Regions from separate parts of the Methylotenera sp. G11 genome, predicted to be linked through region 1. Evidence: predicted binding sites of a transcription regulator. Region 1 holds the regulator's gene; each other region holds the start of a gene.

The links. The regulator sigma-54, encoded in region 1, starts transcription at its own class of promoters, with help from an activator protein. The targets are predictions, from matches to a motif close to TGGCACNNTTCCTGCT.
Region 2: the regulator sigma-54 is predicted to act here: its motif matches at 8,780-8,795, upstream of GQ51_RS07795 (ammonium transporter).
Region 3: the regulator sigma-54 is predicted to act here: its motif matches at 4,974-4,989, upstream of GQ51_RS04045 (ammonium transporter).

Annotation. Positions count from the first base shown of each region.
Region 1 covers NZ_JUHH01000001.1:1,565,325-1,575,761, reverse strand. The annotation lists gene GQ51_RS07250 (NAD(P)/FAD-dependent oxidoreductase) at 104-1,186, opposite strand; gene GQ51_RS07245 (cation:proton antiporter) at 1,196-3,181, opposite strand; gene GQ51_RS07240 (KpsF/GutQ family sugar-phosphate isomerase) at 3,688-4,671, shown strand; gene GQ51_RS07235 (KdsC family phosphatase) at 4,671-5,231, shown strand; gene lptC (LPS export ABC transporter periplasmic protein LptC) at 5,327-6,082, shown strand; gene lptA (lipopolysaccharide transport periplasmic protein LptA) at 6,111-6,752, shown strand; gene lptB (LPS export ABC transporter ATP-binding protein) at 6,766-7,488, shown strand; gene GQ51_RS07215 (RNA polymerase factor sigma-54) at 7,485-9,080, shown strand; gene hpf (ribosome hibernation-promoting factor, HPF/YfiA family) at 9,226-9,552, shown strand; gene hprK (HPr(Ser) kinase/phosphatase) at 9,579-10,437, shown strand, end outside.
Region 2 covers NZ_JUHH01000001.1:1,672,528-1,682,964, forward strand. The annotation lists gene GQ51_RS07750 (DoxX family protein) at 1-240, opposite strand, end outside; gene GQ51_RS07755 (aminoacyl-tRNA deacylase) at 501-1,001, shown strand; gene GQ51_RS07760 (class I SAM-dependent methyltransferase) at 1,084-1,875, opposite strand; gene GQ51_RS07765 (circularly permuted type 2 ATP-grasp protein) at 2,180-3,658, shown strand; gene GQ51_RS07770 (alpha-E domain-containing protein) at 3,652-4,599, shown strand; gene GQ51_RS07775 (transglutaminase family protein) at 4,636-5,469, shown strand; gene GQ51_RS07780 (proteasome-type protease) at 5,502-6,245, shown strand; gene GQ51_RS07785 (DUF2721 domain-containing protein) at 6,242-6,688, shown strand; gene GQ51_RS07790 (hypothetical protein) at 6,751-7,389, opposite strand; gene GQ51_RS07795 (ammonium transporter) at 7,424-8,740, opposite strand; gene GQ51_RS07800 (ArnT family glycosyltransferase) at 8,959-10,437, shown strand, end outside.
Region 3 covers NZ_JUHH01000001.1:904,894-915,330, reverse strand. The annotation lists gene GQ51_RS04065 (TonB-dependent receptor) at 103-2,349, opposite strand; gene gluQRS (tRNA glutamyl-Q(34) synthetase GluQRS) at 2,513-3,409, opposite strand; gene GQ51_RS04055 (DUF3301 domain-containing protein) at 3,422-3,733, opposite strand; gene GQ51_RS04050 (hypothetical protein) at 4,080-4,754, shown strand; gene GQ51_RS04045 (ammonium transporter) at 5,028-6,218, shown strand; gene GQ51_RS04040 (helix-turn-helix domain-containing protein) at 6,400-7,377, opposite strand; gene GQ51_RS04035 (hypothetical protein) at 7,547-7,987, shown strand; gene GQ51_RS04030 (vWA domain-containing protein) at 8,007-8,954, shown strand; gene GQ51_RS04025 (type I restriction endonuclease subunit R) at 9,049-10,437, opposite strand, start outside.

The DNA of each region.
Region 1 (10,437 bases):
ATACCATTTTACCAATGGTTAAAATCCACGTACAGGTAAATGCATAAAAAGATTGCATTCACCTTTATCAATATGGCGATGCCCGGTACTGTCGGTGCAGGATTCAGCTGGCGCAGGTGTATGGTGCCGGGTCAATCTGCGGCGTCTCTCCGGCCATCAGCGCGGTAATCAGCTTGGCGCTGGCAGGTGCCATGGTCAGGCCATACCTGAAATGTCCCGTATTCAGGTACAGGTTTTTAATGGACGGGTGCGCGCTGATTGTCGGCAGGTTCTCCGGCGTGCCGGGGCGCAGCCCGCTCCAGTGCTTGATGATCGGCTGCCGCTTCAGCTCCGGCATGATGGCTTCGGCTTTGATGCGCAATTCTTCACGCACGGCTTCAGTCACGCCGTTATCAAAACCTACATCTTCCAGTGTGCTGCCGGCGAGCAGGTGGCCGTCAAGGCGCGGTATCATGTAAAAGCCTTCGCGATAAACCATTTGCCTGAGATTCTGCTCTGGTTTGTAAAGCAGTATCTGGCCGCGCATCGGCTTGATATTGAGTTTGGACGAGGTTTCTTTTAAAAGGTCAAAGCTCCAGGCGCCTGAGGTCACGACGAACTGGTCCGCGCTCAGTTTTTCGCCGCTAGTGGTCTGCCATTCATTGAGTTCTCCGGTTTCCTGCAGCGGCACCAGCTGCGTATGTTCCAGCATGGTTACGTTGTTCTGCTCCAGCCATTTGCGCATTGCCTGCATCAGGTATGGTGGGCGGATCTGGCATACCCCTGGCAGCCACAGTGCATAATTGCCGCTCGGCGACTGTACGCTGTAATCGGCAGCCTTGGCTGGCCGGGCTTCAACCCCGTATTTTTTACACCAGGCCAGTGCGGCGTTGGTATCAAATTCCGGTAGCAGCAGAAAGCCTGACTGTGCAAAGTCTGCATCCAGGCCTGTTTCGCGCAGCAGTTTCTGGGTGAACTCGCGGTAAAAATCAGCACCATGGCGCGTCAGCGCGTTGACCGGATCAGAGTATTGCCAGGGCAACAGCGGGAAAATAATGCCGCCGCCAGCCCATGAAGACTCACCCGAGGTCTGGCTGGCTATCTGGTTGCGCTCCACGATCGTGACGCGATGGCCACGGTTTACAAGTTCAATGGCGGTCATGCAGCCTACGATGCCGCCGCCGATAATCATTACATGTTTAGTCATAATTGGGATCTACTTGGTTGCTACACGCCCGATCAGCAAGGCATTCTCGGCATTGGCCAGGCCGGTGGTCTGGCCCAGCAATACAATGACATCGCCTTCGGCAAGCAGGCTATTGGTCGATAGCTCTGCGCCATTTGAATTGGGGCGGCGAATGGCTTTGACTTCAACATCAAAAACATCCAGCTGCATATCGGCAAGGCTTCTGCCAATCGCAAACGCACTGTTGGTGATAATCACTGAATGCAGGCGCACCTGCTGTTTTTCGAGGTCTTCATTGTCGGTATCCGAAGCGCCGTGGAAATAGCCTTTGAACAGTTTGTAGCGTTCCTCACGGAATAAGCGAATGCGCTTCACTACGCGGTTGAGCGGCACACCCAGCAGCATCAGCGCGTGTGAGGCCAGCATGAGGCTGCCTTCGAGTATTTCCGGCACCACTTCGGCTGCCCCGGCCGCACGCAGTTGTTCCATGTGCGAATCATCCACGGTGCGCACGATGACGGGTACATGCGGGTAGCTTTCCTGAGCGATATGCAGGATCTTCATCGCGGCACGATTGTCGGCATAACTGATGATCAGTGCTTTGGCGCGCGCGCAGCCGGCAGCTGAAAGCACAACCCGTCTTGCGGCGTCGCCAAACATCACGTTTTCACCAGCTGCGGCGGCTTCCAGAACCCGTGCCGGGTCAATATCCAGTGCGATGTAAGGGATTTTTTCCTCACGCAGAAAGCGCCCAAGGTACTGGCCGCTGCGGCCATAGCCGCAAATCACGACGTGGTCATGCAGATGCCGGCCTGCTTCTTCAATCTCCTCTACCACTTTGCCGCTGTTGCGTGTGTAGCTGCCGACCAGCCGCCTTGTTATCCTGCCGTTGTATTGGATCAGGAAAGGTGCGATCACCATCGATAGCAGCGATGCAGCAAGCACGGCTTGCAGTGCCACGCCGCTGATCAGTTTATGTTCGGCACCCAGTGCCAGAATCACAAAGCTGAATTCACCTGCCTGCGCCAGGATCAGTGCGGTGCGGATGGCTACGCCAGCCTCGTATTTGAAGAAGCGTACGACCGCAGCCACGATGAGCGCCTTAAACAGGATGAAGCCGAACAGGATCAGCACGATCAGTCCGGCATGGTCATAAATCTGCTGCATATTGATGAGCATGCCGACGCTGATAAAGAACAGACCCAGCAGAATATCGCGAAATGGCGAAATGTCGGATTCCACCTGGTACCTGAACTTGGTTTCTGAAATCAGCATGCCGGCGATAAAGGCGCCGAGCGCATAGGACAGGCCGGCGAGTTTGGTCGCAAACGCCAGCAGCAAAGTCACCATGAGCACGTTCATGACAAACAGTTCGCGCGAGCGCTGGCTGGCAACCAGGTTGAACCACGGGTTAATCAGCCATTTGCCGATAGTGAACAGCAGTAATAGCATTGCAATCGCCTTCAGTAACGCCAGGCCCAGCACATCCATCAGGTTCGCATTGGCGATGCCCAGCGCCGGGATGAGTACCAGCATGGGAACGACTGCAATGTCCTGGAACAGCAGTACGCCGATACTCAGCCGGCCGTGGCGGGAGTTCAGGTCGATGCGTTCGGCCAGGATCTTGGAAACAATGGCCGTGGATGACATGGCTAAAGCGGCGCCGATCACGAATGCCGTTGCCCAGCTTAGCCCCGCCAGTTTGGAAATGACCATGGTGAGCATGAGCGTAATCAGCACCTGGCCGCCGCCCAGCCCCAATACTTTCTTTCGCATCGCATACAGCTGCGGCAGGCTGAACTCCAGGCCAATGCTGAACATTAAAAATACGATGCCGAATTCTGCAAATTCGCGGTTGGCCTCGCTATCCGGCAGCAGGCCGAAAGTATGCGGGCCTAATGCCAATCCCACCAGGAAATAGGCAAGCATTGCCGGCAAGTTGAATGCACGGAATAATGCCACGGCAAATACCGAGCTAATCAGCAGTATCAGAATTAACGGTAATGTGTTGAACATATTCTTATGGCGCTACAGGATTAATTAATTATTTTTCTTATTGGGTCGCTTTGATCATTCGGCCTGTGCCGTGTTGCCTGCATGGTCATTAACGGCGTCGTCGGCGTCTTGCATCATGGGTGTCTCGTTCCGTTTTGCAGTATGAATGAATAAAGATATTCCCATATTGTTTCATATCGGCGCACGACATAGAAATTTTTTTATCAGGCGGTTTGGGGTTGCGCCTTTACCGCTGGCACGGCCTGCCGGCAAAGATCGTTAGCAAAATCTGTGCCCATCCGGGGATTTTTTGTGCATTTTGCCTAAAAAAATTGTTATTAATGCGCTGTGAGGCTTTATAACTTGATAATTCCCTTTTATACTAGCCGTAAATAGCCGTTAACTTTCTTCGATTTGAATCCTTATAAAGTGTCAGCAGCAACCCTTTAGCTTTTAATAAAACATAGCGAATGCCATTATCAAGTAACCACATCATGCCTGACCGGCAGCCTGAAGCGCTGCAAACGATGAATCAGGCTGTAGACCGGAATAAAACGCTCCAACTGGCGAAAGAGGTTCTGCTGCTGGAAGCGCGTGAGGTTGAGCTGCTGGCAGAACGGCTGGATCAGAGTTTTGCCGATGCGGTGGCGTGTGTGCTGCAATGCCGGGGACGCGTGGTTGTGAGCGGTATGGGTAAGTCCGGACATGTCGGCGGTAAGATCGCCTCTACGCTTGCCAGTACCGGTACTCCTGCGTTTTTCATGCATCCGGCCGAAGCCAGCCATGGCGACCTTGGCATGATTACAGCCGGTGATGTCGTGATCGCGCTTTCAAACTCAGGAGAAAGCGACGAGATACTGGCGATCGTGCCGCCGCTGAAAAGGCTGGGGGCAACCATTATAGCCATCACCGGCAATGATGCTTCTACGCTGGCGAAAGCGGCTGATATACATTTGAGCGCCCATGTCGCGAAGGAAGCCTGTCCGCTTGGATTGGCGCCTACTTCAAGCACTACGGTCGCCTTGGCGCTTGGTGATGCGCTGGCATTGTGTGTGCTGGACCTGCGTGATTTTACCGCAGAAGACTTTGCCCGTTCCCATCCCGGCGGCAGCCTGGGGCGCCGGTTGCTGGTTCGTGTCAGCGATGTGATGCGCGCCGGTGCCGATGTGCCGCAGGTGCCCGTCACTGCAACCCTGCCGGAAGGCCTGCTTGAAATGTCGCGCAAGGGGCTGGGTTTGACGGCTGTGGTGGACGAGCGCGGCGCAGCGGTCGGCATATTTACCGATGGCGACCTGAGGCGTGCCTTTGAGCAGAACATTGATGTTGCCGCTGCAAGCATCAAGGATGTGATGCATCAGCAACCTAAAACGATTCTGAGTGATGAGCTGGCGATGGTTGCCGTAGAAATGATGGAGCAATGCAAGGTCAACGGGCTCCTGGTGGTTGACGGGGCGGGTGTCCTGGTCGGCGCGTTGAATATGCATGACCTGTTACTGGCAAAGGTGGTTTGATGAGCGTTACAGATAATAATATTGATTTGAACCAGCGGTTACAGAAAATCAGGTTGCTGATCCTGGATGTGGACGGTGTAATGACCGATGGCGGCCTGACGATAGGCGACGATGGGCAGGAGTATAAGACTTTTCATTCCCATGATGGCCTGGGGATGAAGCTGCTCAAGGCTAGCGGGGTTTCACTGGCCATTATTACCGGGCGCACTTCAAATGTAGTCAAGAAGCGCGCAGAGACCACCGGCGTCGCTCATTTCTATCAGGGTGTTGAAGATAAGCTGCTGGCATTTCACGACCTGGTGAAATCCAGCGGTTTGCAGCCGGACCAGTGTGCTTTCATGGGGGATGACGTCGTGGATCTGCCGCCCATGCTGCAATGCGGGCTGGCAATTGCGGTGCCGGATTCGCCGGCCCTGCTGCTGAAACATGCGCACTATGTGACTTACAAGTCAGGTGGACGCGGCGCGGTGCGTGAAGTGTGTGAATTGCTCATGCAGGCGCAGGGTACGTTTGATGCGCAGATGGCGCAATTCCTGACACAGGCAAACATCAGCAATTAGGTTAAGCAGATGTCAATGCCAGTGATTTTTTCAAAATGTTGTTTTGTAGCGTGCCTTTGCAACATGCGCAGCTGTATTGAAGCGGGTGCATAACGATGCATTTCGGTACCAAGGCTGCGATCACATTTCCATTGGCATTGCTGATGCTGCTAGCGTTGCTGACGTTCTGGATCAATCGGTCAGTGCAGCCGCCGGCACCCAGGCTCGATGGCAGTAGCCGCCATGACCCTGACTATATCATGAGCAATTTTGTGACTACGCAGACTGATATTAATGGCGACCTGCGCTACAAACTGGCGGCGGTGGAAATGCGGCACTTCCCGGACAATGATACGACAGAGCTGCAGCGGCCGCGCTATACGCAGTTCGCGATAGGCAAACCATACACCGAGGTGCAGGGGCTGCGCGGTTTTGTGTCGACCGATGGTGAAGAAATCAAGTTGCTTGATAATGTGAAAGTAACGCGCCAGGCATATGCCGGTAAAGGGGAAATGACGGTTGAAACGGATTACCTCAATATCAGGCCCAATGATGAATTGGTGACGACAGACCGGCCGGTCGTTATCCGGCAGGCTCCCAAAACCGTGATTTATGCGACAGGCATGATTTATGAAAAGAAACAGCATACCGTGACTTTGCTGCATAAAGTGCGTGCGCATTATGAAAGGCCAGTCATGGATAAGGGCGCGGCAACATCGACACAAACAGACAATGCGGGCAAGAAAACAGCGGCCGGCAAGCAGGAAAAAAACCATAACGGTGAAAACAAGCCGTTGAATACAGGGCAGAAAACCCTTAAACAGGATAAATCCAACACTAACAATGTGCGCATTCGGAGACACTATGAATAAGCCGTATTTTTCAGTAAGGCCAGATTTAATGATAGGAATCGCGGTACTGAGCCTGTCATTGTCAGGTATGTCAGGCCGCGCCATGGCTGAAGCGGCCGACCGGGATAAACCTATCGACCTGGAAGCAGATACCGTCAAGGTCGATGATTCCAAGCAGATCAGTACTTACAGCGGTAATGTGATCCTGACGCAGGGCACGCTGGTGATCCATGCAGATAAACTGATCGTGCGTGAGGATAGCCAGGGGTTCCAGCACAGCACGTCTTTAGGTAACCCGACCACTTTCAAGCAGAAAATGGAAGGTAAAAACGAATATATGGAAGGCAGCGCGCAGCGTATCGAATACGATGGGCGCATGGATAAAGTGCAGCTTTACACCAAGGCCTGGGTCAAGCGCGGTGCCGATATCGTGCATGGCGATTACATCATGTATGACGCCAATGCAGAATATGCAGAAGTGATTGGCGGCGGTTCACAGGCTGGCACGCCAGGCGGTACCGGCGGCCGTGTGCGTGCCATTATCCAGCCTAAAGGTAAAAAAACCATTGCGCCTGCTAAACCAGCGGAGCCTGGCGCCAAGGTCAGTTCGATAGACGGCAGTGCAGCGACGCCGGCGGTAAAAAACATGCGTTTGAGCCGTAATTTAGAAGTCAGCCCCCAGCTTAAATAAAAGAGAGCATGTGATGAGTGAACTCGTTGTAGAGAATCTGCGCAAGTCTTATAAGGCACGTACCGTGGTGCAGGATATTTCTTTGACGATAAAAAGCGGAGAAGTGATCGGGCTGCTGGGGCCTAACGGTGCCGGCAAAACCACCAGCTTTTATATGATGGTAGGGCTGGTGCCCCTGGATGAAGGCAGGATTTTGCTGGACGGCGTGGATTTAAGCCGCATGCCTATTCATATGCGTGCAAGAATGGGCTTGTCCTACCTGCCGCAGGAAGCCTCTATTTTCCGCAAGCTGACCGTGTCTGAAAACATCATGGCGATTCTGCAGTTACAGGAAATTTCTGAAGAAGCAATGCAGGAGAGGCTCGAATCACTTCTGGAAGAGCTGCATATCACGCATATCCGTGACAGTATCGCGATCAGCCTGTCCGGCGGTGAACGGCGCCGTGTGGAGATTGCACGCTGCCTGGCTTCCGACCCCAGCTTTGTGTTGCTGGATGAGCCGTTTGCCGGTATTGACCCGATTGCGGTGATTGATATTCAGCAGATTGTCCGTTTTTTGAGCTCACGCAATATCGGCGTATTAATCACCGACCACAACGTGCGTGAGACCCTGGGTATCTGCGATCGCGCTTATATCGTCAATCAGGGGCATGTGTTCGCTTCCGGTATCCCGAGCGAGATTGTGGCAAGTGAAAGCGTCAGGGAAGTTTATCTGGGTAAAGATTTTCGTTTATGAAGCAAGGTTTACAACTCAAATTCTCCCAGAATTTATCCCTTACACCACAACTGCAGCAGGCCATTCGCCTGTTGCAGCTTTCGACGCTGGAGCTGAATCAGGAAATCGACGTTCTGATGCAAACCAACCCGCTGCTGGAGCGTGGTGACGATAGCGAAGACGAGTACGGCAACCCTGTAGACCAGGCTGCGGAAGATTCGCCATTGAATAATGGCGCAGACAGCCAGACAGCTTCAGCGCAGGATGCTGCCGGCAATGCGGATGCAGGTGATTTTGATGCCGGTTTCAATGGCCAGGACTTCCAGCCCGGCGTCAGCGAGTCCGGCACTACGGAAGCGGGGCAGTTTGATGAAGCCTCCGACTTCGAGCCGGGTGCTGCAGATTTCTCCGATACATTTTCTGCTGAATTCGATGAAGAATTTGACGTGTTTTCCAATGGTAGCCGCTGGGATGAGAATAATATGCCGGCGGATGACGACAGCGATTTCAAGCAGCAGGATACATTGCAGATCAGCCTGCGCGAACACCTGTTATCGCAGCTGAAGCTGATGCCGCTGTCGGATCGTGACCAGACGCTGACCTTGCTGCTGGTGGATAGCATCAATGATGATGGCTACCTGGAACAATCCTTGGAAGAGATCGTAGAAGAAATGCCGCTGGAGCTGGAGATCGACGCGCTGGAACTGCAAACGGCGCTGCGCCATATCCAGCACCTTGATCCGGCGGGTGTCGGTGCACGCAATTTAAGCGAATGCCTGCTGCTGCAGCTTGATGCCTTGCCTGAAAATACGCCGCACCTGGCGTTGGCGCGCCTGGTGGCAGAAAAGCACCTGCCGGCATTGGGCGCGCGCGATTTTGCCAAACTGCGTAAAGAGCTGGGCTGTGACGAACAGACGCTGAAGCAGGTGCAGCTGGTCATCACCAGCCTGAATCCGAGGCCTGGAGCCGATTTCAGCCACATCGGTTCCGAGCATTATATCCAGCATGAAGTGGTCGTGAAAAAAGTCAAAGGCATCTGGATTGCGAGCCTGAATGAGAGCGTGATTCCCAAGCTCAGGATCAACCAGCTCTATGCCGGCATATTGAAACGTAACCGCGATAGCTCCAGCCAGTACCTGCAAAGCCAGATGCAGGAAGCAAAATGGATGATCAAAAATATCCAGCAGCGCTTTTCAACCATCCTGCGTGTTTCGCAGGCCATTGTCGACCGCCAGCGTAATTTCCTGGAGTATGGCGAGGTGGCGATGAAGCCCCTGGTGCTGCGCGAAATCGCGGATGAGCTGGGTTTGCATGAGTCGACGATTTCCCGCGTAACGACGAATAAATACATGCTCACGCCACGCGGCATCTTCGAGCTTAAATATTTTTTCGGCAGCTCGGTCGCGACCGACAGCGGCGGCACCTGTTCAGCCACGGCGATTCGTGCGCTGATCAGGAAACTGGTCGAACAGGAAAATCCTAAAAAGCCTTACTCCGATAACCAGATCACTGATTTGCTCGCAAAGCAGGGTATCGTGGTGGCGCGCCGTACCATTGCGAAATACCGTGAATCACTGAATATCGCGCCTGCCAGTTTAAGAAAATCGCTATAAATTTACCGCTTCAAAGCGTAAATAAAAAAATTCTTTGTTTCAATCCCACAGAAGCAAATGAACGTAGTAAACTGAAATTGTTCGATGGGTTCCGGGTTCAGCAGATCGGCTCAGGCCCTGAGAATATTTTCAAAAGGAGCAAGTCATGAATTTACAATTAACTGGTCACCATTTAGAAATAACCCCAGCATTGCGCGATTATCTTACAAGCAAACTGGCTAAAGTTAGTAATCACTTTGATCATGTGATCGATGTCAAAGTGACCATGAGTGTTGAAAAGCTCGCCCAAAAGGTAGAAGCTACACTGCATGTTCCTGGTAATGATTTACACGCGGAATGTCAGGATGAGAATATGTACAGCGCAATTGATATGCTGACTGACAAACTTGACCGCCAGGTGTTGAGGCATAAAGAGAAGAATTCAGATCACCACAAAGCGAATGGTGCCGTTAAGCATCAGAATGTTGAATAATTAACGTCTTGTTTTAATCATCATTTATGGCTCAAATAAACGTCGCTGAGCTATTCAAACAAACCCGCCGCAAGCTCAAACTCAATTGGATCGCAGGGCTGAACGGCGGGTCAAATACTCTCACTAGCGAAACCGTCACAAAACCATCACTGGCACTCATCGGCCATCTTAATTTCGTGCATCCTAACCGTGTCCAGGTGCTGGGCTGTGCCGAGATGGATTATTTACGCAGCTTGCCGACCACCGAGGCAGTACGTGCAATCGAGAACCTGTACTCAACCGACCTGGCGGCCGTGATCGTTGCCAACGGCGAAAAAGTGCCGGAATCACTTATGGCGGCTGCCGATGCGCACGCCGCGCCCTTGTTTACCTCCACTTTACGCAGCCCTGCGCTGATGGATTTCCTGAGCCATTACCTGGCGCAGGCAGTGGCAGAATCTGTCAGCCTGCATGGCGTATTCATGGAGGTGCAGGGTTTTGGTGCGCTGATTAAAGGTGAGGCGGCTATCGGTAAAAGTGAGCTCGCTCTGGAGCTTATTTCACGCGGGCATCGCCTGGTTGCAGATGACGTCGTAGATTTCTTCCGGATTTCACCTGAGCGGGTTGAAGGGCGCTGCCCGGCTTTGCTGCAGGACTTTCTGGAGGTGCGCGGCCTGGGTATCCTGAATATCCGCGCCATCTTTGGCGATAATTCAGTCAAGCCGACCAAGCCGCTTGACCTGATTATCCAGCTGGAAATGGCAGATAAACTGGCACCGCAGCTGCTTGACAGGCTGAATATCAAAACCCTGCACGAAGAGGTGCTGGGCGTCAAAGTGCCTAAGGTGCAGATTCCGATCGCGGCCGGGCGCAACATTGCGGTACTGGTAGAAGTTGCAATCCGCA
Region 2 (10,437 bases), 110 kb from region 1:
GAGGCCGCCGATACGCGCCCATAGCCCCAGCAGCACAAGCAAAGGCGCGATCACTTCTCCGACATAGACCAAGTTGCCCAAGATTGCGGGAAATCCGGCCTGGGATACCAGGCCGGTAATGAAGTCGGCGCCATTCATCAGCTTGCTGACACCGTGTAAAAGAATAAGGACTGCCAGCGTCACACGCAGAATGAGTTTGCCGGTATCAGCACAGTTGCTATTAATTGTCATAGTAGTCATAAAACTTCCTTTTTTTTTGAATGAGACGGTTTTACTTCTTATTGATGATGCAACAAAGGCAATACGAAAATTATCACATCACACGCTTGTTGAACAGATTAAAAGATATCCGCAAACATCGTTATCCTGCGGCAGTATTATCCAATGCTTTAATCTGCCATTTCTTGAAATCGAATCGCGGTTACCGCAAGCCAGAACTCCAAATAGCCTTTGCCTTCCTATAGAATAGGCAAACACCTTAAATCGAATCGTGATTGATGATGAACATATCCATTAACTCCCCTGTCACCGACCTGTTACAGCATGCGGGCATTACTTATGATGTGATAGAAATTCCATTAAGCGAAGACAAAAAACCGGTCAGGAACCTGGAAGAATTGCTTTCACAACAAGGGTTAGACCCGCAATCAGTGGTAAGAAGCGTGCTGTTCAAAACCGCATCGGAAAAATTTGTTTTATTGGCCGTTGCCGGAGGCGGACGTGCCGACTGGGGCGTGCTGCGTAAACATTTGAATGAGCGCAAGTGCCGCATGGCGGAGTTCGATGAGGTTCCACAAGCCACCGGGTATGTTGTCGGGGCTGTACCGCCGCTCGCACTGCCGGAAGACATCCAGGTATTGATAGACGCCAGTGTCAAAGATTATGAAACCGTTATGATCGGCAGTGGCGTGCTGGGGTTTGCCTTGGCGCTGAAAAGTGCCGATCTGCTCAGGCTGCTTGCTGATGCCGACCAAGGGGTATTTACAAGTAGCCCGCAATAGAACATGACGTAAACACTCATTGCCAGAACCATCAACATACCTTTGGCCGCACGCTCTGATAGCGGGCTGCCGCAGACCCGGCTTACCGATCGTCGATTTTTTCGATAATCATCTGGTAATAAACACGCACAATCTTATAAGACCCTTTTTTGAGCTTCAGAAAAAGATTGATCGCTGCGGCCGGGTTATCGATAAAATCAGGGTAATAACGCCATAAGTAATCATCAAAGATTAATAGCCCGCCTGTTTTAAGCATCTCAAAGCATTTAATGGCATCAATCATGACATCATTACAGTGATGCGACCCATCCACATAGATCAGGTCGAAGCGCTGGTCAGGCTGTGCGGTGTTAAAAAAAGAGTATGACGTCCCTTTATATTTCACCAGCCTGCCCTTGAATGTTAAAAGGTTGCGATCAAAAGCCTGCTCTATATTGCTCAGCATTTCTTGCGTAGCGTAACGGCCAGATTTGTGTTCGTCGGCACCCTCCCATGTGTCTACGCAAGTGAGCGTTGCATTAGGCAATGCATGCAATATGAAATAACTGGACAGGCCTTCCCAGCTGCCGATCTCAAGAACTTTTACCTGGCTTCTATCTGCGAGGCGATACGCATCAAATACAGAAAACCATTGCGGGGTGTGATGCGTGAACCAGTCAGTAGATAATGCCAAGGCAGTTTTGGCATTGATGAAAGCAGATTGCCTGGGCAGGTAAGGTTTGGTAATGCGGTCATTTTTCAACCGGCCAGCAATATACAACACAATCGTATTAAATGAAGCATAGGTCTTAACCAGATAATGCAGATCCAGGAAAATATTCTTCCCCAGCTTATAACGCCGACCTGGCTTTAATAAATTTCGGATCGATGTCATAGCTTGCATGGCTTTAATTGGCTAGCTTATATTACACATGATTGGTCAAGTATAACAACATACACATTTCAACAGTAAGGCCTATATGCAGGCCAGCGTCAGCCAAACCCGGTACAGAATCTAAAGTGTAATGACCAGCTCTTGCATGCGCGATCACAATATAGTGCATGTATTTTTAACACGCACAGCATTAGTGCGCCATGCCTGTAATTAAGCCCATATTCATCGGATACCCATGCTTAATCGGGTGGCATGCCGCTTGCTTTTACTTAAAGTAATATTAAAAGCAAAGCGGTGATCCATCATGAATAGCCCTACGAGAATCTGTTTTGATGAAATGCATTCCAGCCCTACCGGGGTACGGAAACTCTACGCTAACTACGCAAAATGGCTGCACAGCATGCCGGCTGAGCAGCTGGAAAGCAAACGTAAAGAAGCGGAGCTTTTATTCCGCCGCGTGGGGATCACGTTTAACGTATACGGGGAAGATGCAGGTACCGAACGGCTGATTCCATTCGACGTGATTCCGCGTTTACTTGCCAATGACGAATGGCAGGTTCTATCCAAAGGTGCGGTACAGCGTGTAAAGGCGCTCAATATGTTCCTGCATGACATTTACCATGACCGGGAAATCGTCAAAGCCGGCATCGTGTCGGAAAACGTCCTGATGCATAGTCAGTATCGTCCGGAAATGTTTGGCGTGGATGTACCGGGCGGCATTTATGCGCATATTGCCGGCATTGACATCGTGCGTACCGGCGAAAAACAGTTCTACGTACTCGAAGACAACTTGCGCACGCCTTCCGGCGTATCGTATATGCTGGAAGACCGCAAAATGATGATGCGGCTGTTTCCCGAGCTATTCCGCCGTTACTCGATCGCACCGGTTGAACATTACCCGCATGTATTGAAGAACAATTTGCGTGCAGTCGCCCCGGCAGGCGTAAAAGACCCCACTGTCGTCCTGCTGACGCCGGGCGCATATAACAGCGCTTATTTCGAGCATGCGTTCCTGGCACAGCAGATGGGGGTGGAACTGGTCGAAGGGCAGGATTTATTCGTGCGCGGCAATGCGGTATACATGCGTACAACCGAAGGGCCAAAACGCGTTGACGTGATCTATCGCCGCATTGATGATGAATACATAGACCCGCTCGCTTTCAACCCGAACAGCATGCTGGGCGTGCCGGGGCTGTTTTCCGTTTACCGCAACGGGGGCGTGACGCTTGCCAATGCTGTCGGCACCGGGGTCGCAGATGATAAATCCACATACATCCGTGTGCCGGAAATGATCCGGTTCTATTTGAATGAAGAGCCGATCCTGTCTAATGTGCCGACGTATGAATTAAGCAAAAAGGATGACCTGGCCTTCGTGCTGGATAAGCTGCCTGAACTGGTGGTAAAAGAAGTACAGGGCTCCGGCGGCTACGGCATGCTGGTGGGGCCTGCTGCAAGCAAACAGGAAATCGCCGATTTCCGGCTGCGCATACTGGCTGACCCGGGCAACTACATCGCACAGCCTACGCTGGCACTCTCCACCTGCCCGACGCTGGTTGATCAGGGAATTGCGCCGCGCCATGTTGACCTGAGGCCATTTGTGCTGTCAGGTGAAGCCGTGACCCTGGTGCCGGGCGCACTTTGCCGCGTTGCCATGCGCGAAGGCTCGCTGGTCGTCAATTCCTCACAAGGCGGTGGCACCAAGGACACCTGGGTGCTGCAGCAAGATTCTGCACTAGCAGCGGCAGAAATCACGCAAGCATTCGATGAGGCCGCCGTATGTTAAGCAGAACCGCAAATCATTTATTCTGGATGGCACGTTATATCGAGCGTGCGGAAAACATGGCCCGTATCCTGGACGTCACTGCGAATATGGCTTTAGTGCCTAACGCAGCGCTGAGCGAAGCCGCTTTATGGCAGCCGGCACTGGAAATATCCGGCAATGCGGAAACATTCAACCAGCGCTTCAGCGATTACACCGCAGGCAATGTGATCCATTACCTGGCGATGGACCCGGAAAACCCGTCCAGCATTTATTCCGCTTTATACAGCGCTCGTGAGAACGCCCGCGCCGTGCGTGTGGCAATGACCTCTGAAACCTGGGAGAACATCAACGCACTCTGGCTCGAATTCAGCCAGTTTGATGGCAAAGACCTGGCGGAAGAAGGCCTGCGCGAGTTTTGCGACTGGGTAAAAGCGCGTTCACATCTTTTCCGTGGCGTCAGTTTCGGTACCATGCTGCGCGATGATGCCTTCCAGTTCCTGCGCCTGGGCACGTTCATCGAACGCGCCGACAATACGGCACGTTTGCTGGATGTGAAATACCACTTGCTACTGCCTATGGAAGAAGAAGTCGGCGGCGGTGTGGATTACTACGAGTGGAGCGCCGTATTACGTTCAGTATCTGCATTCCAGGCATACCAGAAAGTGTATAACGACACGATACAGCCCTGGCGCGTGGCCGAACTGCTGGTGCTGCGCAAGGATATGCCGCGTTCGCTGCATGCCTGCTTCACTGAAATCACATCCATACTGGACAACCTGACCACAGGCCGCCATATTGAATGCAGAAGGATTGCGGGAGAGATTAACGCAAGCTTGCAGTATGGCCGCATCGACCATATTTTCCAGAATGGCCTGCATGAGTTCCTGACCGAGTTTATTGACCGCAACCATCAGCTAGGTGCCGAGATCCAGGGCAGCTTCCTGAATGTGCATGCGGCCTGAACAACCGAGACAATTGATAAGGAATCGCCACACCATATGCAATTCAGCATACTCCATAGCACCGAATATCATTACAGCGAACCGCTGCACTACAGCATCCAGCAACTGCGCCTGACGCCGCAGGATGGGTTTGGCCAGCGCGTCATGAACTGGTCCATTTCCGTCAACGGCCAACTCAGCCAGCATCATGACACTTACGGCAACCTGGTACACACCATGGTGCTGGACAGCAACCATCATGAAATCAGGCTGGTCGCAAAAGGCGATGTCGAAACCGGCCTCACCATCACAGCGAATCAGGAAAAACTGCCGCTGGCGATTTACCTGCGCAGCACCGCACTGACCGCTGCGGACGCAGGGATCAGGGCATTCTCGGAGCCATTCGGCAAGCTGAAAACGATCCCTGACCTGGAGAGATTAAGCGCATCCATCATTGACCAGGTGCCCTACATGAAGGGCGGCACAGGCGTCTACACCACTGCGGCGCAGGCTTTTGCCGCAAGAACCGGCGTCTGCCAGGACCATGCGCATATTTTCATCGCATGCTGCCGCAGCCTGGGGCTGCCTGCACGCTATGTGAGCGGCTACCTGTTTACCGATGACGGCCATCTATCGGAGAGCCACGCCTGGGTAGATGCCTGGCTCAGCGATACTGGCTGGGTCAGCGTGGATGTTTCCAACCGCTGCCTGGCGAATAGCGCTTATGTCAGGCTGGCAACTGGCCTGGATTACCACGACGCCTGCCCGGTGAGCGGCGTGCGTGTCGGCGGCGGCATGGAAACCATGCAGGCAGGCGTCAATGTCTGGCAGCTTGGCAGCCAGGAAAATAACCTTCTATTGAAAAAACAGATTGCCCAGATTCAGCAATAAACAGAATCCAATAAACATAAAGCAGGAAACCTATGACATATTGCGTTGCCATTTTAGTTGATCAAGGCCTGGTACTGGCTTCCGACACCCGCACTAACGCCGGTGTGGACCAGGTAGCCATTTTTCCGAAAATGCATCATTTTGAGGTGCGCGGCGAACGCATGGTCACCCTGCTGACCGCCGGAAACCTGGCGATCACGCAGCTGGTGGTCAACCGGCTACGCGAGGCGATCAAGCGCGATGACGGCGCCCACCTCAACAATGTGGAAAGCCTGTTCGATGCGGCAAGCCTGGTGGGGGATGAAGTCCGTTTCGCTTTTGAGCGTGATGCGGAACACCTTAAGAACCACAATGCCGATTTTCATGCCAGCATCATCGTGGCCGGACAGATAAAAAACGAAAGACCCAGGCTGTTCAATGTTTACAGTGCGGGCAATTTTATTGAGTCCAGCACTGAAACCCCTTATTTCCAGATTGGGGAAACCAAATACGGAAAACCGATTATCGACCGCGTGATCAAACAAAATACCGACATGATGGAAGCGGTGAAATGCGTGCTGATCTCTTTTGACTCCACGATACGCAGCAACATTTCCGTTGCACCGCCGATTGACCTGATGCTGTATCGCAAAGACAGCCTGCATGGCGACTCCCATCAGCGCATCGGCGAAAATGACGCCTACTATGCGCTGATACGCAAAGGCTGGTCAGAAGGCCTTAATACGGTATTCCGGCAGTTGCCCGCTCCTGACTGGCACGAGGCCAGCTGCACATGATGCTGGATCCCGCCACCGATATTCACGATGTTTCAATCGCGATCCGCGATGCCGTTACCCCGGTATTCCTGCTGACTGGCATCGGTTCGATACTGGGCGTGCTGGTCAATCGCCTGGGGCGCTCGATTGACCGTGCAAGGGCCATCGGTGCCATGAATGATGAGCAGTTCTCCAGGTGCGCTGACGAGCTGGATATTATCGTCAGAAGAACCAGGTGGATGCGCTGGTCGGTGGGATTATTCATCTTTGCCGGCTTATGTGTGGCCATATCGATTGCTTCAGTTTTTATCAGTGTGGAACTACGGGCGAACCTGACGCATTTTGTGCTGATCACCTTCATTGCCGCCATGCTTTCATTAACGATAGGCTTACTGTGCTTTTTGCGGGAGATCATCCTCGCTTCCAAAGAAAAAATCTCCTGCGACCGCAAGCCATTGCCATGACACCATAACGGCCGCCACAGCTTAATTCGCCTAGCCGCAAACTGCCGCTAGACGATGCATGGTTATAATAAATCGTGCAGCTTGAATCCTGATTCCTGAGACAGGGGTTCGGTTTCCCTGATGGACTGTGACAGGTACTGATCCGCCTTGACCGGCCCTGCACTCTGGCACATGGCGACATACACCAGGTTAATCAGCTGCCGCAGCACCTCAAGCTCATAGGTACCCTCCAGGTCGGACGTATGCAATGAGAGCCACTCCCGAATATACATCAGGCGCATCTTGTCTGTTTTCACCTCATGCAGGTGATCTATCAGGAATTTCCTCAGCTGCTCCTCATCACGCTTGTTAAACTTGAGGAACATCTGCTGCAGCAGCATCGTGAATACTTTTGTCGTATGGTCCTGGGCCTGCCTGATTTCCGGCTGGAATACATTATTGGCATTCAACTCGACAAACGGATCCGGCAGCAGCTCATCCGACGCCAGATCCATCGCCATAAAAATTGCCCCGAGTATCTTGGGTCGGTCGAGCTTAAGCTGTGCTGTATTGCAGCAGCGCGCCACAAAAACGCTCAGGGCGAATTTCTGCTTATGCGAATACTCGGCCTGCCAAAGGTTGATTGCATTCAACAAAGCCTCATCATCAAAATATGGGCGCATCCCCGTGTAGATGGCGCGCCGTCTTAACGTCAATTCCATAGTGTTGCCCGCTCCATATCTTTAATCCCATGCATCAGATCTTGCTCAGGCCTTTAAGGCTTTCGCTGCTGTATACAACATCCTTGCCGAACTCAGGGTAGCCGATCTCGCCATGCTCGGTAATATCCAGGCCACGCTGCTCATGCATGGTGCTTACACGCAGGCCAAATACCCGTGAGATTGAAAAATACATGAGCAGTGCACTAAAGAACACCCATGCGAATGCTGCACCAATACCGGCCAGCTGCACCAGAATCTGATGCGTGTCATACATATTTCCGGTCAGGAACAGCCCTGCGGCCAAAGTGCCCCACACACCGCAAATGCCGTGTACAGACACCGCGCCAACTACATCATCCAGACGCATTTTCTCCAGCCATATCGTACCCATCACGCTCAACCCACCGCCGATTGCGCCGGTTAATATCGCATAAGGCACCTGCATGCTAGCGCAGCCTGCGGTGATCGCGACCAACCCGGCAATGCTGCCGTTTACCGTACCGGTAAGCAGCGCAGGCTGACGGGTGATGAAACAGACCAGCAGTGCGCCAACAGCCCCGGCTGCACCAGCCATGTGCGTATTCAACAGAATATGGCCGAGATCGGTGCCGGCAGCCAGGGTACTGCCGCCATTAAAGCCAAACCAGCCGAACCATAACAGGAACCCGCCTATGGCAATGAAACTCAGGTTATGGCCAGGCACCTGGCGCGCCTCACCTTTTTCGCCGAACCTTCCCAGCCTTGGCCCCAGCAAGATAACGGCTGCCAATGCACACCAGCCGCCAACGGAATGCACCACGGTAGAGCCGGCAAAATCAATAAAGCCCATTTGCTTTAACCAGCCGTGCTCGTTCCACGCCCAGCTGCCGAAAACAGGATAGATAATCGCCGTGATACCGCAGGTGCCGATCAGGTAGGCAATATAGTTGGTGCGCTCCGCCATGGCGCCGCTCACTATGGTAGCGGCAGTGGCTGCGAACATGATCTGGAAGAAAATCAGCGTGTAATCCCAATGGGGAGCTGAAGACAGCCCGAACAGGCTGGTGCCGTAAAATCCACTGGGATTATCGCCGAACATCAGCCCATAGCCCATCAGCCAGAACAGCAGCGTACCTACACATAAATCGATATAGTTTTTCATCATGACATTCACTGCATTCTTGGCCCGCACCATGCCGGTTTCCAGCATGGCAAACCCGGCCTGCATCAAGAACACCATGGCACCGGCAATCACCACCCACAGCGTATTCACCAGCTGCGCCTGTATCTCATCAATGGCCATCACAGTAGCGGGAGACAGAAAAACGATGCCTGCAAGTATCAACAAGAAGGGTTTGGCAATTTTCAGCATATAGGCCTTTGCATATTGTGATTAATTTACATAGTGCCAAGCATGATCTATGCCATTCACAAGTGTCGGTGCCCATAAGATGGGTGCGTGTTGAGATTGCCTGTCCATCACGTGCCAAACTATACTGATCAATATCATGGGTTGCCGCGGCATCCCGCTCATTTTGGTGAAGCTCGCCAGTAGTCAAGACAAGGGCTCTCAAGAAAAATAAGACTCTGATGAAAAATACGATTAAAAGAATTTTCATGCCAAGGTTGCCGGTGCCTGCCATAAGCAGGCCTGCGCTGGTGCTGCTGTTATTCGCGGCATACTTCATACTGGGTTTGGTGATCCATTCAGACTATGGCGTGTCATGGGATGAGCCGGTTTCCAGGACGAACGGCATGGTCAACCTCAAATATATCGTCGAAAAAGTCGCCCCTTCCCTCATCACGGGCGATAGCGCAAAAAATATCCCAGAACTGCACAGCTGGCAGGATAAAGACTACGGTGTCGCTTTTGAAGTACCGGTAGCTGCGCTTGAGCTGCTTTTGAAACTGAAGGACTCTGAAGATATTTATATTTTCAGGCATCTGGCTACATTCCTGGCCGCGTTTATTGGCGCGGTGGCGGTTTATGCAAGCGCACGGCATCTGTACAAGGATTACCGGTTCGGCCTGCTGGCAGTAGGCATGCTGGTATTGTCGCCAAGGATCTTCGCGGAATCGTTCTACAACTCGAAAGATATTGTATTCATGGCCTCGATAGCGGTCGCCATTTATACCATGATCATTTTCTTGTCCAGGCCAGGCTTCTCCAGCGCGGTCATGCATGGCTTCTTCTGCGCTTTTGCGATCGATGTGAGAATCATGGGCGTGATGATGGTGTTATGTACCATAGGCCTGTTGGTGATCCGGGTGCTCAGGCGTGAAACGGCCACCGGCACCGGCTTCCGGTGTGCGGCAGCATTTGCAGGCGCCTGCTGCGCTTTTACTGTTCTCATGTTTCCTTTTCTTTGGGATGACCTGGCCGGGAATTTCCTGCTCGCTTTCAGCAATATGGCCAAGTTCCGTTGGGATGGCCTGGTTCTGTATATGGGGGAAATCCATCAAGCAAGCAAGCTGCCGTGGCATTACATCCCGGTGTGGATCCTAATAACGACACCGCCTTTGTTCACGGCGCTGATGGGGGTTGGCGCATTCAGCACCATCAGGCAGGCCTGGTCTAACAAACTCGGCCTCTGGTCAAATGAAAGGGAAATGTTCGACCTGGTAAACCTTGCATTACTGATGATACCGATAGCCGCGGTCATTGCCTTATCTTCAGTACTCTATGATGGCTGGAGGCAGATGTATTTCGTCTACCCGGCCTTCATACTGATTGCGACAAAAGGCGCCGTGACCATATTCGGCCTATTCAAGGAAAACCGGAAAATACAAAACTTGCTCTGGGCAGTGCTGTTGTTATGTGGCGCTTATAATGGCTACTGGATGTGGGCATCCCACCCCTTGCAGAATGTTTATTTCAACTTTCTGGCCGGGAGCGACTGGAAAAACAAGTTTGAACTGGATTACTGGGGGCTTGCCAATAGAGAAGCGCTGCAATTCATCCTCGACAACGACAACAGCCCAGTCATTACGATAAGCGCAGACAGCCAGACCCCGCTGGAAACCACATTACTGATCCTGAACCGCAAAGACAGGAACCGTGTCGCGATC
Region 3 (10,437 bases), 660 kb from region 1:
ATGCATTTTTAGATGGTGGCGCCTTCTTTATATCTGCATTCGTCAATAAAAAAGCCCCGGCAAGGTTTGCCGGGGCTGGTCAGGCTGGTTTCAACCCGTCGTTTAGAAATTGTAGATCAGTGTTGCACGGCCTGTGAGCGGGGCACCGGGCACGATGTTGTTATTGTTGTGTGCGCTCAAGGCATACTCTTTGTTGGTCAGGTTTTCCAGATTAACCTGCAAGCGCAGGTTTTTGCTGAATTTGCCATAAACGGCTGCATCAAAGCGGGTGTAGCCCGGCAGCAAGGTGCTGGTCGTCGTGGTCGGTGTCAGTGCGTACATGTCTGAGCGGCTTACCATACCGATTGCAGCGCCCCAGACCTCGTTGAAGTCGTAGCGATTCCACAATGAGAATGTATGTTTCGGGGTTTGTCCCAGGTCGGTGCCGCTGGTGTACTGGCTGCCGCTGATGTTCTGGTCTTTGGTGATTTCGCCGTGCTGGTAAGCGTAGCCGCCAAATATGCTCCATTTGTCAGTCAGCTTGCCTGAAATGCCTAATTCGAGGCCTTTGGTTTCCTGACCGTCAACCAGGATGGTCTGCCCAGGGATGTCTGACGCTGCGGCGATATTCTCGCGCACAAGTTTGTAGATGGCCGCGGTCAGGGCCAGGTCAGGATTGACATCGAACTTGGCGCCGATTTCATGGTTGGTGAATTTTTCAGGCGACAGGCTGGTCGTGCTGGCGCTCAAGCCGGTTAGCTGATCCCCCGCACGCGGTACGAAAGATTGGCTATAGCTGGCATACAGCGACAGGTTTTCCATCGGTTTGTATATCAGACCTGCACGTGGTGAAACTTTGTTATCCGTTACGCTTAACTTGACATTCCTGGTCGGGTCGGCAGTTGTTGGCAAGTCGGTATAGTCAAGTTCGAATTTGTCATGCCTGACGCCCAGCACCATTTCCCATTTGGGTGACAGGATGATCTGGTCTTGCAGGTAGAAAGCCGTGATGTTTGCTTCACTTTTCCGGTGGATCCTTAAATTGTTAAGGTTTAATGTGCCGGTAAATGCCGGGTCTTCTGCATTTACGTTACCTGTTGCGCCGGGGAGATTGTCGTTGGAGCCGTTAGGGGAGAGCCTGAAGTTCTTGGTGTCCTGCCTGCCGAGTTCCATGCCCGCGAGCAGCCGGTGTTCAAAACCTCCGGCTTTCAGGTTGTAAGTGAGGTCGGTCTGGTTGATCAGGTTCTGGCGGTCGGTTCCTTCATGGTATGCGCCTAAATCTACGGTACCGTCTGCTTTTACCGCGCCCCTTGCATATACGTTCTGGTAAAACTTGTCGTAATCTGCATAGCGGGTGCGGTTGCGTACAGTCAGGCCGTTATCGAAAGCATGTTCGATCAAGGCATTGAATGCTTTTGTTTCCGTTTCGTTGGGGCTGAGTCTTGCGCTGCCAAAGAAAGTGCTGTGGTCGCCAATATCATAGGCGCGGTTTTTCAAACCGGTGCCGATAGACGGCATGCCGCGGTCACCAATTCTTTTATCCATGAAGTACTCGGCACTCAATACAATCTTGGTGCTATCGGTAGGCTTGATGGTCAAGGTAGGTGTGATGCCGTAACGCTCCAGGTTAACCCCGTCACGATAACTGTTGGCATCCTCGTAGACTGTGTTCAGGCGGAATGCCGCAACATCGTTAATACCATTACCAACATCGATGGTGGCACGTTTCTGGTCATAAGCGCCATAGGTGAGCGACAGCTCGCGTACCGGATCCCAGCCAGCTTCCTTGCTCACGCGGTTGATCACGCCACCGGAACCGCCGCGGCCGAAAATCATCGCATTGGAGCCTCTCAGCACTTCGATGCGGTCAGTGTTGTACAAGTCACGGTAAGTTTGAATATCATCGCGAACACCATCCAGATAAAAGTCACCTGTGGTCACGCCTGCACCACGGAAGTTCAAGGCATCGCGGTTGCCTTCACCCTGCGACGCGGTAACACCCGGCACATAACGCACAGCTTCGCTGATGCTCTGGATGGATTGGTCTTTCATTACATCCTGCGTGACTACAGTGACCGACTGAGGCGTATCTTTTAAATCGGTATCGGTCTTGGTGGCGGAGCGGCTGCTTTTTGCGTTGTAGCCCTTGACCGGTTTTGTGTCGCTTTCCGCTTTTCCGACCACTTCAACTTCTTTCAATTCGATGGCATTTTTAGCTGGTGCTTCGGCATATGCCGTGCCGTGTGACGCACCGGCTGCCAGGCCAAGCCCGAGGATTGCAAGCTGAATCGCTGATTTCAGCCTTGAGTTTTCATATGGAAATGCGGATGCATTCTGATTGAGTGATAGCCTGGCTTGCGTCGTTTTCATTACGGGTCCTGAGAGCGGATGTTAAGTTGCATCCATGATAATGCAAATGAGAATGGTTATCAAATACAACTTAAGTAGTATGTCGGAAAGTTACGATAAGAAATACTGATAAATCATCAACATCCGTGCGGATCCATGTTTGACGGGCTGGGTTGGAGTCGGCTCAGGCTGCATCAAGTTTAAGTGTTTTCAAGGCCGGGACTTTGGAAAGCTGCCAATGGCTGAAAGCCCATTGCCAGACAGTGCTTTTATCTTCATGTATTAAAGCTGCCGGCGGTGTCTGGCCAAGAAAATCCAGTGCCCGGATTAAATGCAATGAAGTGTTGGCGATATCCAGGGGCGAGGCTAGCGTCTGTTTGCTGAGTTTCTCGCCGGCATTGTTGCAGGCAACAGGCACATGCGCATAACAAGGGGTGGTGAAATTCAGCATTTGCTGCAGGTAAATCTGGCGCGGCGTAGAATCCAGCAGGTCGGCGCCGCGCACTATATGCGTGATGCCTTGTGCGGCATCGTCCACGACGACTGCCAGCTGGTAAGCAAACAAGCCATCTGCGCGCTTTAGAATAAAATCACCGATATCTGTATTCAAGGATTGGCTGACCTCGCCTTGAACCGCATCCTGGAAGCGGATATTGACAGCATCGGTTCTAATGCGCCAGGCAATTGCCGCATCGTGCTTGATCGGGTTCTGCAGGCAGGTTCCCGGATAAATGACCCCTTCAATACCAAAGCTGGTGCTTGAATCGTTGATCTCTTTACGGGTACAGGTGCAAGGGTAGATCAGCTGCTTGGCCTTTAATGCTTCAAGCGCCTCGTTATAGAAACGGTCGCGCATGCTTTGATACAGCACAGGTCCATCCCACTCGAATGCAAAGGCTTCCAGCTGGCGCAGGATAGTTTCCGCAGCACCTTTGGCGGTGCGTGGTTTATCCAGGTCTTCCATACGCAGCAGCCATCGTCCCCCGTTTTTCCTGGCATCGCAATAGCTGGCAACTGCGGCTACCAGAGAGCCAAAATGCAGCGGACCGGTAGGTGAGGGGGCAAAGCGACCGATATACATCTGGCAGGCGGCTTAATTTACAGGTTGCAGGTAAGGCGGGATATGCCAGGAGCCTAGTTGGTTGCCCAGCAGCATCAGGTGGCAGTGCAGGCGGTCATCGCCGCTGGCGCTTACATCGAACTCATAAGTGCGCAGCAGCTGCATATGACCTTTACGGTTGCGTCCTAACCATATGCGGCTGCAGACCACTGACTCATCAAGTAGTTGCAGGTTGAATCTGGAAGCGAGTTCTCCCCCCAGCAGGATTGCCCTTTCGCGCTTGTCAAGGCTGTCAATCCAGAACCATGCAATGGCTAGTAATATCACGATTAATGCTATTTCCATAAAAAACCCTGGTAATAAAATTCCGGTAAAAAATTTGGATTGCCGATCAGTATTGAGGGCACGTGTCCATTCTACCCAGCTGGCGGCATCTTACTGGTAAAACCTTAAAAATATAAGTATGGAATCCATCTGTATCTGATTTTTGCTGATAGTGTGATTATGTGTTGCATATATAAAACTAGCGCTGGGTTTTTATATATAATACTTATAGAAAAATCGACGGCAGTTCTAAAAACTGACGATCCAATACACATAATAAACAAATTTCTATAATTAAATTGCAAGTGCAAACCAGTATCCTTTCTGAATAATGGTTTTCCTGGTTGTTGAATCGAAATAATAATCAATGAATATGATCCGTGAAAAAGAAGCAATCAATGCCTATTTGAAATTGCTGCAATCAAAAGGGGCAACAAGTTCCCTGCTGCATAAGCGTTCATTGTTTTTGGATAAGCTGAGTGTCAGCCTGCAGGACCTGGCGCTTGATGGCGCTGCGTATCGGGTCGCCATTGAAAATATAATGGAATCCGTTCCGGCAGATCACTGGCATGAGAATCTTACCGCTGCACGCGAGTTTTACCCGTTCTGGCTGAAAGACATCAAGGCGATTGCCGCGCTCAACAAGAACCCCGGCTTTGAGGTTCCGCCCGTTGATTGGAAGCCGGATTTCGTTTCATTGAAAGCATTGACGGATAGTCTGGAAACCGAAAAGTTCGACACTTCTGAAAACTGGCCGTTAAAGGCTTACACACAGGCTTTGCGCCAGGAGGGCGCAGAGCAGGCACTGGTGGATACCCGGGTCAAGCTGGCAAAGATCATCCTGATCCGTTTAAGAAGTGCGCCGGAAAAGAGCGGTGCCATGTACAGAACCGCTGTTGACCTGACTTTGCCGTTATTCACCATCAAGCAGAACAGAAGGCTGTTCCTGGTTGTGGTCAGGGAGTTTTATCATTTCTGGTCGGGTAACCCGGATGCTGCAAGCATGGTGCTCAAAGATGGTTCCGGCAGCATGCTGCTGTAATTGCGGGGTTTGAGTTAGCCGCTTTTTACTGCTGATCGCATCATTTGGCCCTGATTAAAAATGCACCTTCCGGTATGTACGTCAAATTTGTACCAGTTCCAATTTGCATAAATTCAGGTTTGCACAAATAAAGTGCATTGCATCCTTGCATGCACTTTCTCGGTGCGTTGCCATGTTTTGTGTAATACTAATATCCATATAAAACAAAAGGTTAACTTTTGGCTTATTCTTTGCTTGTATTCATCGGCTTAAATGTTAAGAGGTGACATATAAATGGAAGCGTTAGTAACAGCAAATGATGTGCTATTTGTATTGCTTGGTGCCATTATGGTGCTGGCAATGCATGCCGGCTTTGCATTTTTGGAAGTCGGCACTGTGCGTAAGAAAAACCAGACCAATGCGCTGGTGAAAATCATGGTGGATTTTTCCGTATCGACAATCGCTTATTTTTTTATCGGTTACAGCATTGCCCACGGCATCAGTTTTTTCAGCGGTGCAGATGTGCTGGCGGCTAAAAATGGCGTCGAGCTGGTTAAGTTTTTCTTTTTACTTACTTTTGCGGCGGCAATTCCGGCAATTATCTCCGGTGGTATTGCGGAGCGTGCAAAATTCAACCCGCAAATGGCTGCAACTTTCATACTGGTGGGGTTGGTGTACCCATTCTTTGAAGGTATTGCATGGAGCGGCCATTATGGCATCCAGGATTGGCTGAAACTTACTTTCGGTGCACCGTTCCGTGATTTTGCCGGCTCGGTGGTCGTGCATGCGATGGGGGGCTGGATTGCCGTTGTCGCCGTTGTGCTGCTTGGCGCACGTCGTGGCCGTTACAGCAAGGATGGTCGCCTGCATGCCTATCCGCCTTCAAATATTCCGTTTCTGGCTTTGGGTGCATGGATACTGACCGTAGGCTGGTTCGGTTTCAATGTGATGTCCGCGCAGTCTATCCAGGGGATTTCCGGGCTGGTTGCGGTCAATTCACTCATGGCGCTGGTCGGCGGTACTTTGGCGGCACTGGTGCTGGGTAAGAACGACCCCGGATTTGTACACAATGGACCGTTGGCAGGCCTGGTTGCTGTCTGTGCCGGCTCCGATATCATGCATCCGCTGGGTGCTCTGGTGACCGGGGCTGTGGCTGGCGTGATATTCGTGCTTACATTTACCTTGACCCAGAACCGCTGGAAAATCGATGATGTACTCGGTGTCTGGCCTTTGCACGGGCTGTGCGGTGCATGGGGCGGTATCGCCGCCGGTATTTTTGGCGCAAAATCGCTGGGCGGGCTGGGCGGCGTGAGTTTGATGTCACAGCTCATCGGCACCGGGTTGGGGGTTGCAGTTGCGGTTACTGGCAGCTTTATTGTGTATGGCACGCTTAAAAAGATAGTCGGCATTCGCCTGAGTGCGGAAGAAGAGTTTGACGGTGCGGACCTGAGCATTCATAAAATCAACTCGATGGCGGATGATTGAGCCTGAATGCTTTTGATATAAATAAATCAAGCCTGCCAAGACTAAGCAGTAAGAAAAAGAAAAATCCCTTGGAAATTACAATGCCTCAAGGGATTTTTCATTTCTAGCCTGTAATTAGGCCATTTCCGGTTGCAGCTATCTTAAGATTTCTAGTCAATTAGCTGCGCTTCAGTCGCAGCGCTTAATGGTTTCTAGCATCTCTTGGACTCATGCCGTATTTTTTCTTGTATGCCCGGCTAAAATGCGAGAAGTCATTAAATCCCCATTGCAGTGCAACATCAGATATTCTGTTTGGAAAACAATCTGGGCTGGATAGTTCTTTGTGACAATGCGTTAACCTGGAATTCCAAACGTAGCGCATGAGAGATGTACCTTCGTATTGAAGTAATTCATTGATATATCTTGCTGACAATCCTGTACCAGACTCAATTGCAGCTGTATCTAACAAAGGGTTGGTAATGTTGCGCTCTATAAACTCTTTTACTCTGAATAAAGAAAGAGAGCGACTTCTTGATAGATTGTGACTTTGTGGTCGAATGCCATTGAGTGCTAAAGTAAATAAATCTAAAGAATTCTCAGACAAGGCATCAAATGTATTACGCGAGATTCTGTCCGCTTCCCTGGCCATTGATTGAATGAAGTGTGAGGCAATGCTCCCCGCGCCTTGTTCGCTTTTAATATGTAAAGCGGTGCAGTGTTCTACGCCAGCAAGTCTTTCCCGCATAAGCTTTCTGGGGATCGATATGATGAGTTTAGAGAAGCTCTCAGGGCAATGGATACGATGTGGACGTGTTGCATCATAGATCGTCATGTCACCAGGTTTTAAGAATACTTCACGGTTGTTTTGTTCAAGCAGATATTCTCCTGCAAGCAGAATCACGCCAAAATAGGCATCTTGGCTAATCAGACTGGGTTCTTTAGGCAGTCGCGTAATAGTAATGCTATTTGAATGAATGACAGACAAACGCATCAGCTTACCCGAATAGATAGCCATTTCATTGAACAGCCTCTCGCTTCGAGGTGGCGTTATATCGACATTCGCATACTCGCGTCCGATGACCTCACGCAACCATTCCTGTCTGCACCAGGCAGGAATATCCTCTGTTGAAAGTCGAAGTGGTCGATTAAGCTGTTCTGAATTCAAGTCTTGCTGTCCCATTCAATTATTCCTAATTGTTCGACACCAGCCATATTAGCCGCATTGCATTGCTTGTGTAAATCGACAGAACACCGTTTAAGTCAATTATTACAGCCTTTTTGAACAAGTTTTTAAAATCATTCTTGTTAATCTAACGGATGTTTTTTTATTAGATAAATAAGGAGGATGCATGTTACAAGAAGACCGAAAGTATGCTGGAAATGTTGTTCTGATTCGCGGTGCCGCACTGTGGTTACTCATGGCGTTGTTATTAGCCTGGTGCATGGTCGGTTTGAATTTTGGGGTAGAACCGCTCCAGTCGATCTTTGCTGGCAAGTTCACACGTTTATTGCAGGCACATATTGATTTTCTGTTAATGACGGCACTGATTCTAGGGGTATATGCAACCAAAGTGCCATTGCCTTGGCATGTGCGTTGGGCAATGGTTGTGGGGGCATTTACCAACTCCAGCTTGTTTCTATTGATGGCTGTCTTCCCCGGATTGGATAGCCCAACAATACCGCCGCCAGAATGGTTTAAGTTTTACTTATTTGCCAGTATTCTGATCACCAGCTATGGTTTCGGTAAGGCGGCTGTTTACGTTCTGCGATCAACCTTCAATAGAGCTTAATTTTGATCGCAGAATTTTAATGAGCCCACTGCACTTACGTTTGGTAAGTAACGGTACATATTTATGGCTGGCCCTGATAGGGCTGGCCATAGCCATATGGAATCCCAAAGTAGATTTACCCAGAGACTTTCGGCATTACATGTTTGTGGTGGATATCACGCAAAGCATGAATGTGGAAGACATGCAATTTAATAACGTATCTGTCAGCAGGTTAAATTACACCTTACAGCTCTTGAGGAGCACGATTAAAGACCTGTCATGCGGTACTAAAGTCAGTATCGCCTTATTTTCCAACGCAGAAATTGTACCGCTATATATCCCGATCGAAGTTTGTTCGAACTTTGACATTCTGGATGACACATTAAGTCACATCGAGTGGCGTATGGCTTGGCGGGGAAGTAGTCACCTGCGTTTGGCTTTGCTGAACGCGACAAGTGTACTGCTATTGATGCCGGAACCTACCCAGATTATTTTTTTTACCGATGGCGATGAGGCCGCCCCACTGAATGCGATTACCAAAGTTGATTTGACTCCCATGCAAGGAAGTAGCAGTTGGCTATTAGCGGGTGTAGGCTCAGATAAGCCTTCACCAGTGCCCAAATTTAACAGCAAAGATGAAGTAATAGGATACTGGTCGCATTATGCGATTAAGATAGAGCCCAGCCAGATAGTGAATGAAGACTCGGTTGGGAAACGTGATGACTCCATTGCCTCTGATCCTAATGAATATTACTTATCAGCTTTACGTGAAGGTTATTTAAAAGAGCTAGCCAATGAGATTGGCGCAAGCTATACAAGAGCAGATACGCAAAAAAATCTAACAACGAGTTTAGAGAAGTTGCCTCCTGCAGGTCATGGCAATGTGTCTGTTAATATTGGTTGGCTATTTGCGCTTCTAGCGATGTTTTGTATTCTTGCTGAATATATCATGACCTGTTCCCCAAAGCCGGTCAATGCTAATGAATAAAGTCAGGCAGAAGATAGTGAAGGCTGCCTGAACAGATAATTTAAAAATTCCTGAAAAATCATGGCTTTATTGTTGATCAAAAGTAATTATTTATTTAGTGTTGAAGTTCAGCCGCAATCATCTCAGCCTGTTTCAGCACAGTCTCCGTTGCCAGTATCTCCATATCAGGCGGATAGCCAAACTGCCGGAGTGTGCGCTTTACGATAACTTTTAGTTTCGCTTTTACGTTTTCCTTGATCGTCCAGTCGATGCTTGCATTTTCACGTACTTTTTGCAGCAACACCACAGCCAGTTCACGCAGCTTATCCTGCTGCATCAACTCCCTTGCGCTATTGTTATTGGCTACGGCGGTATAAAAAGCAAACTCCAGCGGGTTGAGTTTCAGGCGTTCAGCTTCAGTGTCGCCATGCACAATTTCTTTGCTGACTTTAATCAGCTCATCCATCAGTTCAGCGGCAGTGATGATTTTATTCTGATAACGCTTGATCGAGTTCTGCAGCATTTCCATCAGGCTGCGGCCTTGCACCACATTCAGCCGTTCGCGTATTTTGATTTCTTCATTGAGCAGTTTTTTTAGCACTTCCAACGCAATATTTTTATGCTCGTGGTTTTTAAGTTCAAGCAGAAACTCGTCACTCAAAATAGAGATATCCGGCTTTTTAATACCTGCGGCATCAAACACATCAATCACTTGTTCCGAAACCAGGGCTTTATCAATCACCTGACGAATCGTGGTTTCAATTTCTTCGTTGGTTTTGCCTTCGCCTGTGCTGTCAAATTTAGCCAGCCGCGCCTTCACCGCCTGGAAGAAAGCCACTTCATCTTTCACATCCATGGCTTGTTCATGGGGAATTGCAATGGCAAATGCTTGGGATAGCAAGGTGACTTCGTTAATGTAGCGTTTTTTGCCATCTTCAATATTCAGGATATGCTCTTCAGCCGCCAAGATCAGCGAGAGCTTTTTAGAGGTATCTGTCGTGAAGTAAGCCTTGTAATCAAAGCCATGAAACATATTGGCGACGACTTCCAGTTTCTCCAGCATCAGGTTCACGGCCTGTTCTTGCGTTTCGGCTGGGTCACCCTTGCCGCCGGCGTCGGAATAGAACGATAAGGCTTGCTTGAGATCGGCAGCAATACCTAGATAATCCACCACCAAGCCACCGGGCTTGTCACCATAGACACGGTTCACACGAGCAATCGCCTGCATCAGATTATGGCCTTTCATAGGCTTGTCGATGTAGAGCGTATGCATGCTTGGCGCATCAAAACCGGTTAGCCACATATCACGCACAATTACCAGTTTTAGTTCGTCGTCCGGGTCTTTCATGCGCTCGGCAAGATTGCGGCGCTGCTGTTTGGTAGTGTGGTGCCTGGCAAGTTCCGGGCCATCGCTGGATGAAGCGGTCATCACCACTTTGATTACACCTTTGTTTAAGTCATCTGAATGCCACTCAGGTTTGATTTTAATGATTTCAGCATGCAG